3 regions of the Xanthomonas sp. WHRI 1810A genome follow, and region 3 is predicted to be linked to each of the others. Evidence: riboswitches for the same ligand, from Rfam matches in the RefSeq annotation. Region 3 holds a riboswitch; each other region holds the start of a gene.
The links. A riboswitch is a leader RNA that binds a small molecule or an ion and turns the genes downstream of it on or off. The one in region 3 is predicted to bind cobalamin.

Region 1: another riboswitch for cobalamin. It lies ahead of ABQX22_RS22255 (CbtB domain-containing protein); the one in region 3 lies ahead of ABQX22_RS05860 (ABC transporter substrate-binding protein).
Region 2: another riboswitch for cobalamin. It lies ahead of cobO (cob(I)yrinic acid a,c-diamide adenosyltransferase); the one in region 3 lies ahead of ABQX22_RS05860 (ABC transporter substrate-binding protein).

The regions. Positions count from the first base shown of each region.
Region 1 is NZ_JBEGED010000018.1:19,100-23,534, reverse strand. Features, by position in the region: gene cobM (precorrin-4 C(11)-methyltransferase) at 1-524, opposite strand, end outside; gene ABQX22_RS22265 (cobalamin biosynthesis protein) at 625-1,038, opposite strand; gene ABQX22_RS22260 (CbtA family protein) at 1,035-1,763, opposite strand; gene ABQX22_RS22255 (CbtB domain-containing protein) at 1,775-1,975, opposite strand; cobalamin riboswitch at 2,074-2,310, opposite strand; gene ABQX22_RS22250 (NAD(P)/FAD-dependent oxidoreductase) at 2,650-3,957, shown strand; gene ABQX22_RS22245 (ABC transporter permease) at 3,954-4,435, shown strand, end outside.
Region 2 is NZ_JBEGED010000004.1:203,665-208,099, forward strand. Features, by position in the region: gene ABQX22_RS08735 (cobyrinate a,c-diamide synthase) at 1-1,044, opposite strand, end outside; gene cobO (cob(I)yrinic acid a,c-diamide adenosyltransferase) at 1,055-1,666, opposite strand; cobalamin riboswitch at 1,778-1,992, opposite strand; gene ABQX22_RS08745 (PQQ-dependent sugar dehydrogenase) at 2,142-3,485, shown strand; gene ABQX22_RS08750 (C40 family peptidase) at 3,647-4,186, opposite strand; gene ABQX22_RS08755 (C40 family peptidase) at 4,285-4,435, opposite strand, start outside.
Region 3 is NZ_JBEGED010000002.1:583,975-588,409, forward strand. Features, by position in the region: gene ABQX22_RS05850 (TetR/AcrR family transcriptional regulator) at 1-29, shown strand, start outside; gene ABQX22_RS05855 (epoxide hydrolase family protein) at 83-1,255, shown strand; cobalamin riboswitch at 1,299-1,494, shown strand; gene ABQX22_RS05860 (ABC transporter substrate-binding protein) at 1,635-2,648, shown strand; gene ABQX22_RS05865 (FecCD family ABC transporter permease) at 2,645-3,661, shown strand; gene ABQX22_RS05870 (ABC transporter ATP-binding protein) at 3,658-4,435, shown strand, end outside.

The sequences.
Region 1 (4,435 bases), on a different contig from region 3:
AACTCGGCCACGATCCGGCCGACGTGCTTGACTCCCAGGTGAATCGCCATGGTCGCCTTGTGCTGTGCCAGCTCGCCCAGCGCTTCGCCGTCGGGCATCGGGGTGCTGTCGGCGTAGCGGGTCAGGATCACGGTCTGGGAAATGTCCGGCAGGGTCAGTTCGGTGCCGAGTATCGCCGCGCACGCCGCAGTGGCCGTCACCCCGGGGATGATCTCGAACGGGATCTGCAATGCCCGCAGGCAACGAATCTGCTCGCCAATCGCGCCGTACAGGCTAGGATCGCCGGAGTGGACGCGCGCCACATCCTGGCCCTGTTCATGAGCGGATTTCATCAGCGCGATGATCTGCTCGAGGTGCAATTCGGCGCTGTTGGTGACCTGAACCGCCTGATGGCCTTCCAGCACGGCTTCCGGGACCAAGGAGCCTGCGTAGATGATGACCGGGCAACTGCGGATCAGGCGTTGGCCCTTGACCGTGATCAGTTCCGGGTCGCCGGGGCCTGCGCCGATGAAAAAAACGGTCATGGTGAATTCCTTGAACTGTAGGAGCGCGCTTGCCCGCGAATGGGAACGTTCTGCAACCGATGTATCGCCTGACACTACGCAATCGCGGGCAAGCGCGCTCCTACAGGAGTCCGGCAAGGGCGAACGTAGCGTCGCGGGTTTTGCAGCGGGTGATCAATAAACGATGCGGGGCGTTGAGCAGCTGCGAAGCTAACGCCAGCGCCGCGCTTTCTGCGACGCCATAACAACCGGTGGCCTCGAACGCAGCCATCGAACGATGGCTCAACTGCGGCTCGAACCTGGCCAGTTCATCGGCGCTGAATACCACCAGCGGCAGCCCCAGCGCTTCGGCCAGCTCAACCAGCCCCGGCTCCGACGATTTCAGGTTGATGGAGGCGAGGGCGGTGATGGCTTCAATACGAAGGCCGTGGTCCGTGAGGCTGCTTTCAATCAAAGCCTGCAGCGACCCGGCCGAACAACCCCGCCGGCATCCAATGCCCGCCACCAGCGTCGGCGGCAGGCGGGTAGCGGTCATGCGGCCTGTGGCAGTTCGGTGGCGCGCAACTCAGGGTTGTTACGACGGAACAGCCAGGCGCTGATCAGGCCCATGGCCACCCAGAACACGAAATTGGTCAGCAGCGAGGCCGTTTTGAACTGCGCCGCCAGGGCTTCCGGGGCCAGGCTTGAATGAACGACGGGCTGCGGCGCGCCGATGACATGGGGCACCACCAGAATCGCAACGGCCAGTGCCTTGAGCGCCCAATGCCGACCGAACACGATCAGCGACAGGCCAACGGCCGTCGACGCCGCCGCGCCAATCCACCAGAACTGACGCTGAGTCAGGTCCGCAGCCGCAGTGCCGGGCAGTTCGGGCGGCAGGCCGAGGGTCGGCGCCAGGACGAACACCGCAAAACCTGCCAAACCCCAGAGTGCGCCCTGAGACGTACGAGCCGGCGCGCGCAGGGTGTACAGCGCCGCAAGCATCAAGGAGAAGCCGACTGCCACCACCAGATTGCCGCCCGCGGTGGAGGTAACCCGCTGCCAACCGTCTTCCGGTTCCCAGGCTTCGGCATCATGCACATGGCCGGGCATGGCGCCGTCGGCATGTTCGTGGGCTTGAGCGGCTTGAGCAGCCGGGGCTTTTTCGTAGGTCTCCGCCAGATGAATCAGCGGCCCGACCCACAAACTCTGCAGCACGGTTAGCAACAGGGCCGCGATCAGCCCGGTGAACCCGGCCGTTTGCGCGATACGCTTGAACATGGCGTCAGGCCTCAATGGCACGGAAAGGCAGAGCTGTGACGGGTGTCGTGCGCCGCGTTGTGCACCGCGTCGATGTGCGAGAAGCCGGCGAAGTAGACCAGGAACGCACCCAGGATCATTGCGCTGACGGCAGCGGTCAGGCGTTGGCTTTGGGTGGCGGTAGCGGTAGCGGGGGTGCTGGAAGCTGCATGGGTGGTGGTGCTGATCGACATGGCGCGTCCCTCTGAAAATATCAGCGAGCAGGAAAGCGCAGGGAAACCCGCTGACAGGCGTCAGCAGAGACTCAACAGCGCCCGCCCACCGCGGGTTTGTTAGGTGTCAGTTGCGGGCCGGTCTCCGGGCTTGCGAGGGGCAGAACGCGCGCGGCGTGCACCTCCAAGAGTCGCCTTCCCATGCCCCATGCCAACAGCCATGACAGACACAGTGGATTGACTCTTCTCTCGCTTACCGTTGCGGGGGCAGCGCCGGACTTGCACAAGCCTTGCGGCCGATACGCACCGGTTTCCCGTTTCACCCTGTGAGGGGCACCCGTAACAAGGCGTGTAGGAAAGCATGGTAAGGGTGCTTCGTCAATCGACGGCCTCCTCGCGGAGGGGGCTGCTGTCGCAGGGCTTGTCCGACCGAGGTCTCGCCGGCATTCCAGTTCCCGTGTAGCGGTGAGCTTGCTCGCGATAGCTGTTTCAGGCGCGGGCGATGTGTCGAATGTGCGGCCGCCATCGTGAGCTAGCTCACTTCTACATGGTCTGACGCCGTATCGAACATCGATACCTCACGGGTGAATTACGACCCCATGACACCGATTACGACGTGTGTACGGACATCGCCTTGCGTGCTGCGTCATATCGCCTATACCTAGCACCATATCGTTAATCGATACGGGTGAATCTTGAAAATAACCGACGTCTTTCACTGCCTCTGGCAGGAAAATGCCTGCGGTCCGTCACTGGCGGCGCGCTTGCCGACACGTACCCGTTGCGTAGTAATCGGCGCGGGCTACACCGGTCTGTCTACCGCGCTGGCGTTGAGCGAGGAGGGCGGCGCCCAGGGTGAGGTGGTGGTCATCGACGCAATGGCCATCGGTGCAGGCGCTTCCGGGCGCAATGGCGGGCAGGTGATTCCCGGCCTCAAGCTCAACCCGGACGAACTGATCGCGCGGTTCGGCCCGGCGCGGGGGGCGGCGATGGTGGAACTGGTGGGGGACGCGTCCGATTACGTGTTCCGCCTGATCGACCGGCTCGGCATCGCCTGTGGCGCACAGCAGAACGGCTGGCTTCAGGCCGCCCACAACGAGCACGCCCTCAGCCTGCTGCAGGCCCGTGCCGCGCAATGGCAGGCGCGTGGCGCCGGCGTTGAGATGCTCGATCGCCCGCAAGTCGCCGAGCGGCTGGGTACCGCTATCTATCAGGGCGCGCTGCTGGACCGCCGGGCCGGACAGCTTCAGCCGTTCGAGTACGTGCACGGACTGGCCGCCGCCGCCCGGCAACGTGGCGTGGCCATTTTCGAGCACTGCGCAGCACTCAGCCTGCGTCGCTCAGCGTCGGGCTGGACCGTGCTGACCGCCGGCGGCGAGATTCAGGCCGAGCAGGTCATCATCGCCACCAACGCCTATTCCTCCCCGTTATTGCCCGCGCTGCCCCACACCTACGTCACCTTGTGGAGTTTGCAGGCGGCCACCGCGCCGCTGCCCGCCGAGTTGCAGGCGCAGGTGCTGCCCGACGGGCTGCCGGTGTCCGACACTTTTCGGGTGCTGCGCTATTTCCGCAAGACCGAGGACGGCCGCTTTGTGCTGGGCACTCGCGGGGCGTTCCGCGATGCCTTGAATGAGCACGATGTGGCCCGCGTGCACCGGGAAATGCTCGACATCTACCCGATGCTGGCCGGCACCCCGATCACCCACTGCTGGTGCGGACGGGTCGCGGTACCGGCGGCAAGCATTCCGTTGCTCAGCCAGCCGGCACCCGGTCTGACGGTCGCCCTGGGCTATTACGGGCGGGGCGTGGCCATGGCCACCCGCATGGGCGCACTGGTCGCCGATCTGGTGCAGGGTCTGCCGCCAGAGGAGAGCATTTACCCGGTCACGCCCTTCAAAGCCATGCCGGCTGCGCCCCTGCACCGCAACGTCGCCCGGGTCGCGGCCAATGTCATGCGCCTGCAAGACCTGTTCGAACGCCGGGCGCGGGGAGGTCACCGATGAGCCGCCCCCAGACCTCGAGCGTGGCAGTCTCCGCGCCTGTTGTGGTCACGCCGCGGCGCTCCCGGGCCCGGCTGTTCGACGCGCTGCTGAACCTGCCGGGCGGGCTGATCACCTGCACCCTGATTCTGTTTGCCCTGGGCCTGCTGCTGTACATGAGCGTGCGGGTCAACGACGGGCAGATCATCGGTTCGGCGTTTACTCTGGATAACCTGTCCTCGGCGCTCACCGACCCGTTGACGCGCCTGGTGTTGCTGCGCTCGATCATCCTGTCGGCGATTGTCACCCTGGCGACGGTGGCGCTGGCGTTTCCCGTGGCCTACTACCTGGCGTTCAGGGCCGGTCGCTGGCGTCATCTGCTGTTGTTTCTGGTGACGCTGCCGTTCTGGACCAGCTACTTGCTGCGGGTCTTTGCCTGGAAAATCGTCCTGGCCTACAACGGCGTGCTCAACTCGGCGTTGATGCTGCTGGGCATCACCGA
Region 2 (4,435 bases), on a different contig from region 3:
GCCGCCGAGCAAGCCGACCAGTTCAGCGCGCTGGCCGTCGACGTCGGTCAGGGCGTCGAGCAGGTACAACATCCCGCCGCATTCGGCCAACAGCGGCTTGCCGTCGGCATGGTGCTGGCGAATCGCTTCAATCATGGGGGTGTTTTCCCCCAGCGCCACGTGGTGCAGCTCGGGGTAGCCACCCGGCAGATACAGGCTGTCGGCATCCGGCAAGCGTTGATCGCGAATGGGCGAGAAAAACAACAACTCGGCGCCCATGGCCCGCAGCAGGTCGAGGCTGGCGCCGTACATGAACGCAAAGGCCTCGTCGTGGGCGATGGCGATGCGCACGCCTTCGAGCAAGCGTTCTGCGGCCACGAACTCAGGGGCTTCGAAGGTAACGGCGGGCGGCAACGCGACTTCGCAGGTGCTGGCCAGGGCATTAGCCGCCGAGTCGAGGCGCACATCGAGATCGTTCAATTCGCTGGCTTGCACCAGACCCAGATGGCGGCTCGGCAGTTCGATACCGGTTTCCCGGGACAACGCGCCGTACCAGCGCAGGCCTTCGGTAAGGCTGCCCTCCAATAGTTGCGCGTGACGTACGGTGCCGACCCGGTTGGCCAGCACGCCGGCAAACGGCAGATCCGGCTGATAGCGCGCCAGGCCCAACGCCAGCGCGCCGAAGGTCTGGGCCATGGCCGTGCCGTCGATAACGCCCAGCACCGGCACGCCGAAACGTCGGGCAAGGTCCGCGCTGGACGGCGTGCCGTCGAACAGCCCCATCACGCCCTCGATCAGAATCAGGTCAGCGTCCGCGGCGGCTTCCCACAACAGGCGTCGGCTTTCGTCCTCGCCCACCATCCACATGTCCAGCTGGTAAACCGGGTTGCCGCTGGCGCGTTCGAGGATCATCGGGTCAAGAAAATCCGGACCGCATTTGAACACACGGACCTTACGCCCCTGATTGCGGTGCAAACGGGCGAGCGCGGCGGTCACCGTGGTCTTGCCCTGCCCGGAGGCAGGCGCGGCAATCAGTACCGCCGGGCAGTGCCTGGCCTGACTCATGAACACTCACTCACAGTTCAATACCCTTCTGCGCGCGAATGCCGGACTGGAACGCGTGCTTGACCACGCTGATGTCCGACACCGTGTCCGACAGGTCGATCAGTTCCTGCTTGGCGCCACGGCCGGTGACCACCACGTGCTGCATCGGCGGACGCGCCTGCAGGTCGGCAAGCACTTGCTCCAGATCCAGGTAGCCGTGCTTGAGGGCGATGTTGAGTTCGTCGAGGATCACCAGGCCGATACCGGGGTCACGCAGCATGTCCTGGGTCACGCCCCACGCGGATTCGGCGGCGGCGATGTCGCGCTGGCGATCCTGGGTTTCCCAGGTAAAGCCCTCGCCCATGACGTGATAACGCACTTGCTCGGGGAAGCGGCGGAAAAACAGCTCCTCGCCGGTGCTGTTGCGGCCCTTGATGAACTGCACCACGCCGCACTGCATGCCGTGGCCCATGGCGCGGGCGAGCATGCCGAACGCCGAACTGCTTTTGCCTTTGCCGTTGCCGGTCAGCACCAGCAGCAGCCCGCATTCATTGGGGGCGCTGGCAATGCGCTCATCCATCACGGCCTTTTTGCGCAGCATCCGCGCCAGGTGGCGTTCGTCACGTTCGGGGGTTTCGCTCATCTCAGCTCTCCGCTTGAGGGCAGGTAAAACGCAGACGGAGCGCACGAGCAGGCACTGGCAACACGGCGCCCTTCAAGGCGGACCGCGGCGCAGAGCATCGCCCTCCGTGATGCTGTGGAATTGGATCAGGCCGGTCTCCGGACTCATGAGCGATACGTCGGGCCATGCGCCTTCCCATGCTCAGTGAGCACAGTGGCATCGTGCGTGGCTTTTTCTCATTTACCGTTGCGGAGGCAGCGCCGGGATCGAATTCAACGTTCTCACCGGCTTCCCTGTTTCACCCTGTCGAGACTGGTCCGAAGGGCACCTGAAACAAGGGGCGAAGGGTAGAGGGTTGAGGTATGAGCGTCAATCGACGCTGCGCCTGATCCGCGCATCCAGCCCGCACTTGGCCTATCGGTTGAAACTAAGCGGCGTAAGGTGTCTCTACCTAGGTACATAAAAATACCAACTGCCTACGAAATGGAGATCGACGATGTTCAAGCTCAGACCTCAAGTTGCTTTGGTTCTGCTGGTCGCCGGGGGCCTTGCCGCCTGCGGCGAATCCTCGAAACTGCAGGTCAGTGACGGCATGGGGACCTCCCCCAAGCTACCTGAACCCAACAAGACCCTGATCCCGACCGTGAACATCGCCCCTGCCGTGGGCTGGGCCGCCGGCGCCAAACCCACTGCCGCGCCGGGCACCCAGGTCGCCGCCTTCGCTGAAGGCCTGGACCACCCGCGCTGGCTGTACGTGCTGCCCAACGGTGACGTGCTGGTGGCCGAAACCAATTCCCCGCCCAAGCCCGATGATGGCAAAGGCATTCGCGGCTGGGTCATGGAAAAAGTCATGGGCCGTGCCGGTGCCGGCGTTCCCAGCCCGAACCGCATCACCCTGCTGCGCGACAAGGACCACGACGGTGTCGCTGAAACCCGCACGGTGTTTCTGCAAAACCTCAACTCGCCGTTCGGCATGGCGCTGGTGGGCAACAAGTTTTATGTGGCCGACACCGACCGCCTGATCAGCTTCAACTACGAGTCCGGCCAGACGTCCATCAGCGGCCAGCCCACCAAGGTTGTCGATCTGCCGGGTGGCACGCTCAACCATCACTGGACCAAGAACGTCATCGCCAGCAAGGACGGGACCAAGCTCTACGTCACCGTCGGTTCCAACAGTAACGTCGGCGAGAACGGCCTGGACAAGGAAGAAGGCCGCGCGGCGATTTGGGAAGTGGACCCGGCCACCGGCTCGCACCGGATTTTTGCCTCGGGCCTGCGCAATCCCAACGGGATGGCGTGGGAACCGAACACCGGCGCGTTGTGGACGGCCGTCAACGAGCGTGACGAGATTGGCAGCGATCTGGTCCCCGATTACGTGACGTCCGTGAAGGACGGTGCTTTCTATGGCTGGCCGTTCAGCTATTACGGCCAGCACGTGGACGTGCGCGTGACGCCACAAAATCCAGACCTGGTGGCCAAGGCCATCGCCCCGGATTTCGCCGTGGGTCCGCACACCGCCTCCCTGGGCCTGACGTTTGCTGACGGGAAAACCCTGCCGGCGCCGTTCACCGAAGGGCTGTTCATCGGTCAGCACGGCTCGTGGAACCGCAAACCGTACAGTGGCTACAAAGTGTTGTTCGTACCGTTCAAGAATGGCAAGCCGAGCGGCACACCGGTTGATCTGCTGACAGGCTTCCTGAGTTCGGACGAAAAAGCCCAGGGCCGCCCGGTCGGCGTGATCAACGACAACAACGGTGGTCTGCTGGTGGCGGATGATGTGGGGAACAAGATCTGGCGGGTGACGGCGGCGAAGACTGCGCAGGCAGCGGTCAAGCCGTAACTCGTTGAAGGGATCGTTCCCACGCTCTGCGTGGGAATGCATCTGCGGACGCTCCGCGTCCCATGACGCGGAGCGTCATCAACGGCGTTCCCACGCAGAGCATGGGAACGATCAATATGATCGCGAGCAAGCTCCCTCCCACTGCCCGACTGCCGCCGAGGCTACTGCCGCGCCAGGCTCGAAGGCTGGATCACACGCTTGGCGTTGAGCCAGGCTTTCTGCCAATAGGGTTTGTCCAGGCTGTCGAGCTTGACCGTGCCGCCGGTGGCCGGCGCATGCACGAACCGCCCTTCCCCCACGTAAATCCCCGCGTGACTGACATTGGAGCCACCGCCGGTGGCGAAGAACACCAGATCGCCGGTCTGCAACTGGCTGCGATTGATGTTCGGGCCACGCAACGTAATCATTTCGCGGGTCGAACGCGGCAAACTGATGCCCGTCGCGTTGCGGTAGACGTACGCAATCAAGCCACTGCAATCAAAACCGGAATCAGGGGTATTGCCGCCCCAGCGATAGGGCGTGCCCACCAGCCCGATAGCGCGGACCAGCACGTCATCAGCCATCGGCGAAGGAAAATCGGAGGGAACGGAAACCACAACAGGCCGGGGAGCAACCCGTTTAGGCGCAGGCGGCGGATTGCTGGCGCATGCAGCCAGCAACGCAGCCAAAGAAATGACAATCAGGCGTACCGTAAACGACATAAACACAACAACCTGTGACGGGATGCGGCCTAAGTCCCTGCCAACGCCGGGACCCGGAAATGCGCATGAGCCCGGGTTTCCCCGCCATGCGCCCGGTATTAACGGTGTTGGCGCTTGAGTGTAGTCGAGGTCATCGCGGTCGTGGTGGTAGGCCCCTGAGCAGGTGCCATGGCCAGCGCGCGCTTGGCTTCGATGAACGTTCTGGACCAGTACGCATCGTCCAGGCTGTCTACCCGGACACCGCCACTG
Region 3 (4,435 bases):
CACTGTCGGTGGAAAGTCAGCAAACCTGACTGCCAGACGTTACTGCCGACCCTACCCTCTTTCCTCCCACCAGGTAGCTGACATGGCCATCCGTCCTTTCACGCTGTCCGTACCTTCCGAGCAACTGGACGACCTTCATCGGCGCCTGCTTGCGACGCGTCTGCCCGACACGCTGACCAGCGACAGCTGGAATGACGGCACCGCCGCGGTGTTCCTTCAGCGGCTGCTGAGTTACTGGACCGATGAATTTGACTGGCGTGCCCAGGAGCAGCGCATCAATCAGCTGCCGCAGTTCATGGCAGAGATCGACGGCCAGGCGATTCACTTCGTGCACCAGCGCGGGGTCGGGCCCAGACCGATGCCGCTGATCCTGACCCATGGCTGGCCGGGCTCGTTCCTGGAGATGGAAGACATCCTCCCGCGCCTGACGGATCCGGCGAAATATGGCGGTGACGCAGCCGATGCATTTGATGTGGTTGTGCCGTCCCTGCCGGGCTACGGCTGCTCCCCCGCCCCGACCGGCGCCGGGACCAGTACGCAGCAGATCGCTGACCTCTGGGCAGCGCTGATGGGCGAGCTGGGCTACGACCGGTTTGGCGCCCAGGGCGGGGACATCGGTGCCGGCGTGTCCATGTGGCTCGCCCGCCGCCACAGCGCCCGCATGATCGGCGCCCACCTCAATTTCATCCCCGGCAGTTTCAGGCCGCCCCTGGGGGACGACCAACAACCGTTAAGCGAGCAGGAACAGGACTTCCTCAATCGCGGCAGTCAATTTTCGGCCAGCGAAGGTGCCTACGCCGCGCTGCACGCCACCAAACCCCAGACCCTGGCGTTCGCCCTTTCCGACTCCCCGGCAGGCCTTGCGGCGTGGATCGTCGAGAAATTCCAGGCGTGGGTGGATCACTCCGGCAACCTGGAACAGGTGGTGCCGTTCGACACGCTGCTCAGCGACATTTCGCTGTACTGGTTCAGTGGCAACATTCAGGCGAGCCTGCGGCTGTACAAGGAAAACCGCCTGAACCCGCTGGTGTTCCCGGCCAATGAGCGCGTACAGACCCCCTTGGGCGTGGCGGTCTTTCCCAAGGAGCTGCCGATGCCCCCACGCAGTTGGGTGGAGCGCGTGTTCAATGTGCAGCGTTGGGAACACCTGCCGCGCGGCGGTCATTTCGCGGCGCTGGAGCAGCCCGATTTGCTGGCCGAGGAGATTCGACGCTTTTTCAGGCCGCTGCGGGATCAGGCGCCGCAGGCTCGATGAATCCCCAGACACGGCTGCAAGAATGGTGAAACACACTGCGATCGACTACCATGCCGGCGCCGGTTTCCACATGGGATTAATAGGGAATCCGTGATGCCTTGCGCGGCATCAAACGGAACTGCCCCCGCAACTGTAGGTGCTGAGCCTGCTCCTGAACTGCCACTGGAATCGCTTCCGGGAAGGCCGGAGCCAGGCGACGACGCACCAGTCAGGAGACCTGCCGGCCAAGCAAATCACTAACCGGCGGGGTGTCCGGGAAGGACATCCTTGCGCCGTGTGTCACCTCAGTGACCGGCACTTCTCTGCCGTTGACGGCAGCGTTCGATGATGTGTTTCCGGTCCGTACCCCTGCCCTGTACGGTCGACCGGAGATTGCGTCATGTTGTTGCCCCGCCTTGTCACCCTGGCCTGCACACTGGGCCTGTCCACCCTCGCCCACGCCGCGCCGACTCACTATCCCCTGACGGTCGAGAACTGCGGCAGCACGCTGACTTTCCAGCAGGCGCCGACCCGCGCCGTGACCATCGGCCAGGCCGGCACAGAAATGCTCTACGCCATGGGCTTGAGCGACAAGGTGGTGGGCACCTCGCTGTGGTTCAACGACGTGCTGGCCACGTACAAGACCGAGAACGACAAGATCCCGCGGCTGGCCGACAACGAACCGAGTTTCGAGTCGGTGATCGGGCAGCGTCCGGGGCTGGTGGCGGTGGAACTGGAGTGGATGGTGGGCCCGCAAGGCGTGGTCGGCACCCGGGAGCAGTTTCACGAACTGAAGATCCCGACCTACCTGATGCCTTCCGACTGCGAAGCCAAGGACAATCGGGTCGGTGCCGACGGCACGCGGCTGGAGGCGTTCCGCGTCGACAGCATTTACAAAAGCATCAGCCAGCTGGCCGAGATTTTCGATGTGCAGGACCGAGGCCAGCAACTGAACGCGGCACTCAAAGCCAGCATGGCCAAGTCCATCGCCACGGCGAAAACCAACGATTTGAAGCAGACCAGCGCGCTGTTCTGGTTCTCCAGTGCCAGCCTGGACATCGACCCCTATGTCGCCGGGCACAAGGGCATTCCGGACTTCATGCTCAACACCCTTGGCGTGCGTAACGTGGTGCAGTCCGACGAGGAATGGCCGACCGTGGGCTGGGAAACCATCGCCAAGGCCAACCCGACCTTCCTGATCATTGCGCGCATGGACCGCCGCCGCTTCCCGGCCGATGACTACCAGAAGAAGCTGGCATTCCTGCGCAGCGACCCCGTGACCCGCAACATGGACGCGGTCAAACAAAACCGCATCATCATCCTCGACGCCATGGCCATGCAGGCCAGCCTGAGAATGTTCGACGGCCTCGAAACCCTGGCAGCGGCCCTTAACGACTACGACCTGCCGAAATGACCGGGACCCTGACTCGTACGCTGCTGGCGTTGCTGATCCTGCTGCTGGCCGTGATCGCCGGTGTCGCCATCGGTGAAACCCGCATCGACCCTCAGGTCGTGCTCCAGGTGCTGGCCAACAAGCTATGGGCGGCGGGTTATGTGCTCGACCCCATCGACGAAGGCATCGTCTGGAATTACCGCCTGACCCGCGCCCTGGTGGCGGCGGCCTGCGGTGCAGGGCTGGCCACCTGCGGCGTGATCCTGCAATCGCTGCTGCGCAACCCGCTGGCCGATCCCTATCTGCTGGGAATTTCCGCCGGGGCGTCCACCGGCGCGGTGATGGTCGCGTTGCTGGGCCTGGGGGCGGGGCTGATTTCGCTGTCGGTGGGCGCCTTTGCCGGGGCGGTGGCGGCCTTCGCCGTGGTGGTCCTGCTGGCGCGCGCCAGTCAGTCACCCGGTGGCAACGGCCAGATCATTCTGGCGGGGATTGCCGGCTCGCAGCTGTTCAATGCGCTGACGGCGTTTCTCATCACCAAATCGGCCAGCTCCGAACAGGCCCGCGGCATCATGTTCTGGCTGCTGGGCAATCTCAGCGGCGTGCGCTGGCCGTCGGTGTGGCTGGCGGTGCCGGTGGCATTGGCGGGGCTGGCGGTGTGTCTCTGGCATCGGCGGGCGCTGGATGCCTTCACCTTCGGCGCCGACTCGGCCGCCTCCCTTGGCATTCCGGTGCGGCGCGTGCAATTTCTGCTGATCAGCTGCGCCGCCCTGGTCACCGCGGTGATGGTATCGATCGTCGGCTCTATCGGTTTCGTCGGGCTGGTCATTCCCCATGCCGTGCGATTGCTGCTGGGCACCCGGCACACACGGCTGCTCCCGGCCAGCGCACTGGGCGGTGCGGTGTTCCTGATTGCCGCCGATGTGCTGTCGCGCACGCTGATCAAAGGCCAGGTGATCCCGGTCGGCGTGATCACGGCGCTGGTGGGTGCGCCAGTGTTTGCGCTGATCCTGATCGGCCGGAGGAATGCCCGATGAATCACGCCACACCCATGAGCGGGGAATCGGTCTTGAGTTGTTCCGGCCTGGGCTTTCAGGTCCGTAACGCTGTGTTGTTGCAGGACGTCGGCCTGGACATTCGACGTGGCGAAACCCTGGGGGTCGTCGGGCCCAACGGTTCGGGCAAGTCCACCCTGCTCAAACTGCTGGCGGGGGTACGCGTCCCCAGCCGGGGCGAGATTCACCTGGGCGGCCAGCCGCTCAAAACCCTGTCCCGGCGCAGCATCGCGCAAACCCTGGCCGTGGTTGAACAGCAGGCCGACACCCTGGACGCCATTTCGGTGTTCGATGCCGTCGCCCTGGGCCGAACGCCGTGGTTGTCCGCGTTGAGCCCGTGGTCGAGTGAGGATGACGCCATCGTTCAGCAAGCGTTGCATGACGTCGACGCGGTCCACCTGAAACACCGCAGCTGGCACAGCCTGTCCGGCGGCGAACGTCAGCGCGTGCACATCGCCCGCGCCCTGGCGCAACGCCCGCAGATCCTGTTGCTGGACGAACCGACCAATCATCTGGATATCCAGCACCAGTTGGGCATTCTGCACGTGGTCCACGCGCTGCCGGTGACCACCGTGATCGCCCTGCATGACCTCAACCAGGCCCTGACCTGTGACCGTCTGGCGATTCTTGAACGCGGACGGCTGGTGGCGCTCGGCACACCCATGGACGTGCTCACCCCACAGCGTTTGCAGGCGACCTTCGGCGTGCACGCGCATTACCTGACGGACCCGTACGACGGCACGCAGATCCTGAGAT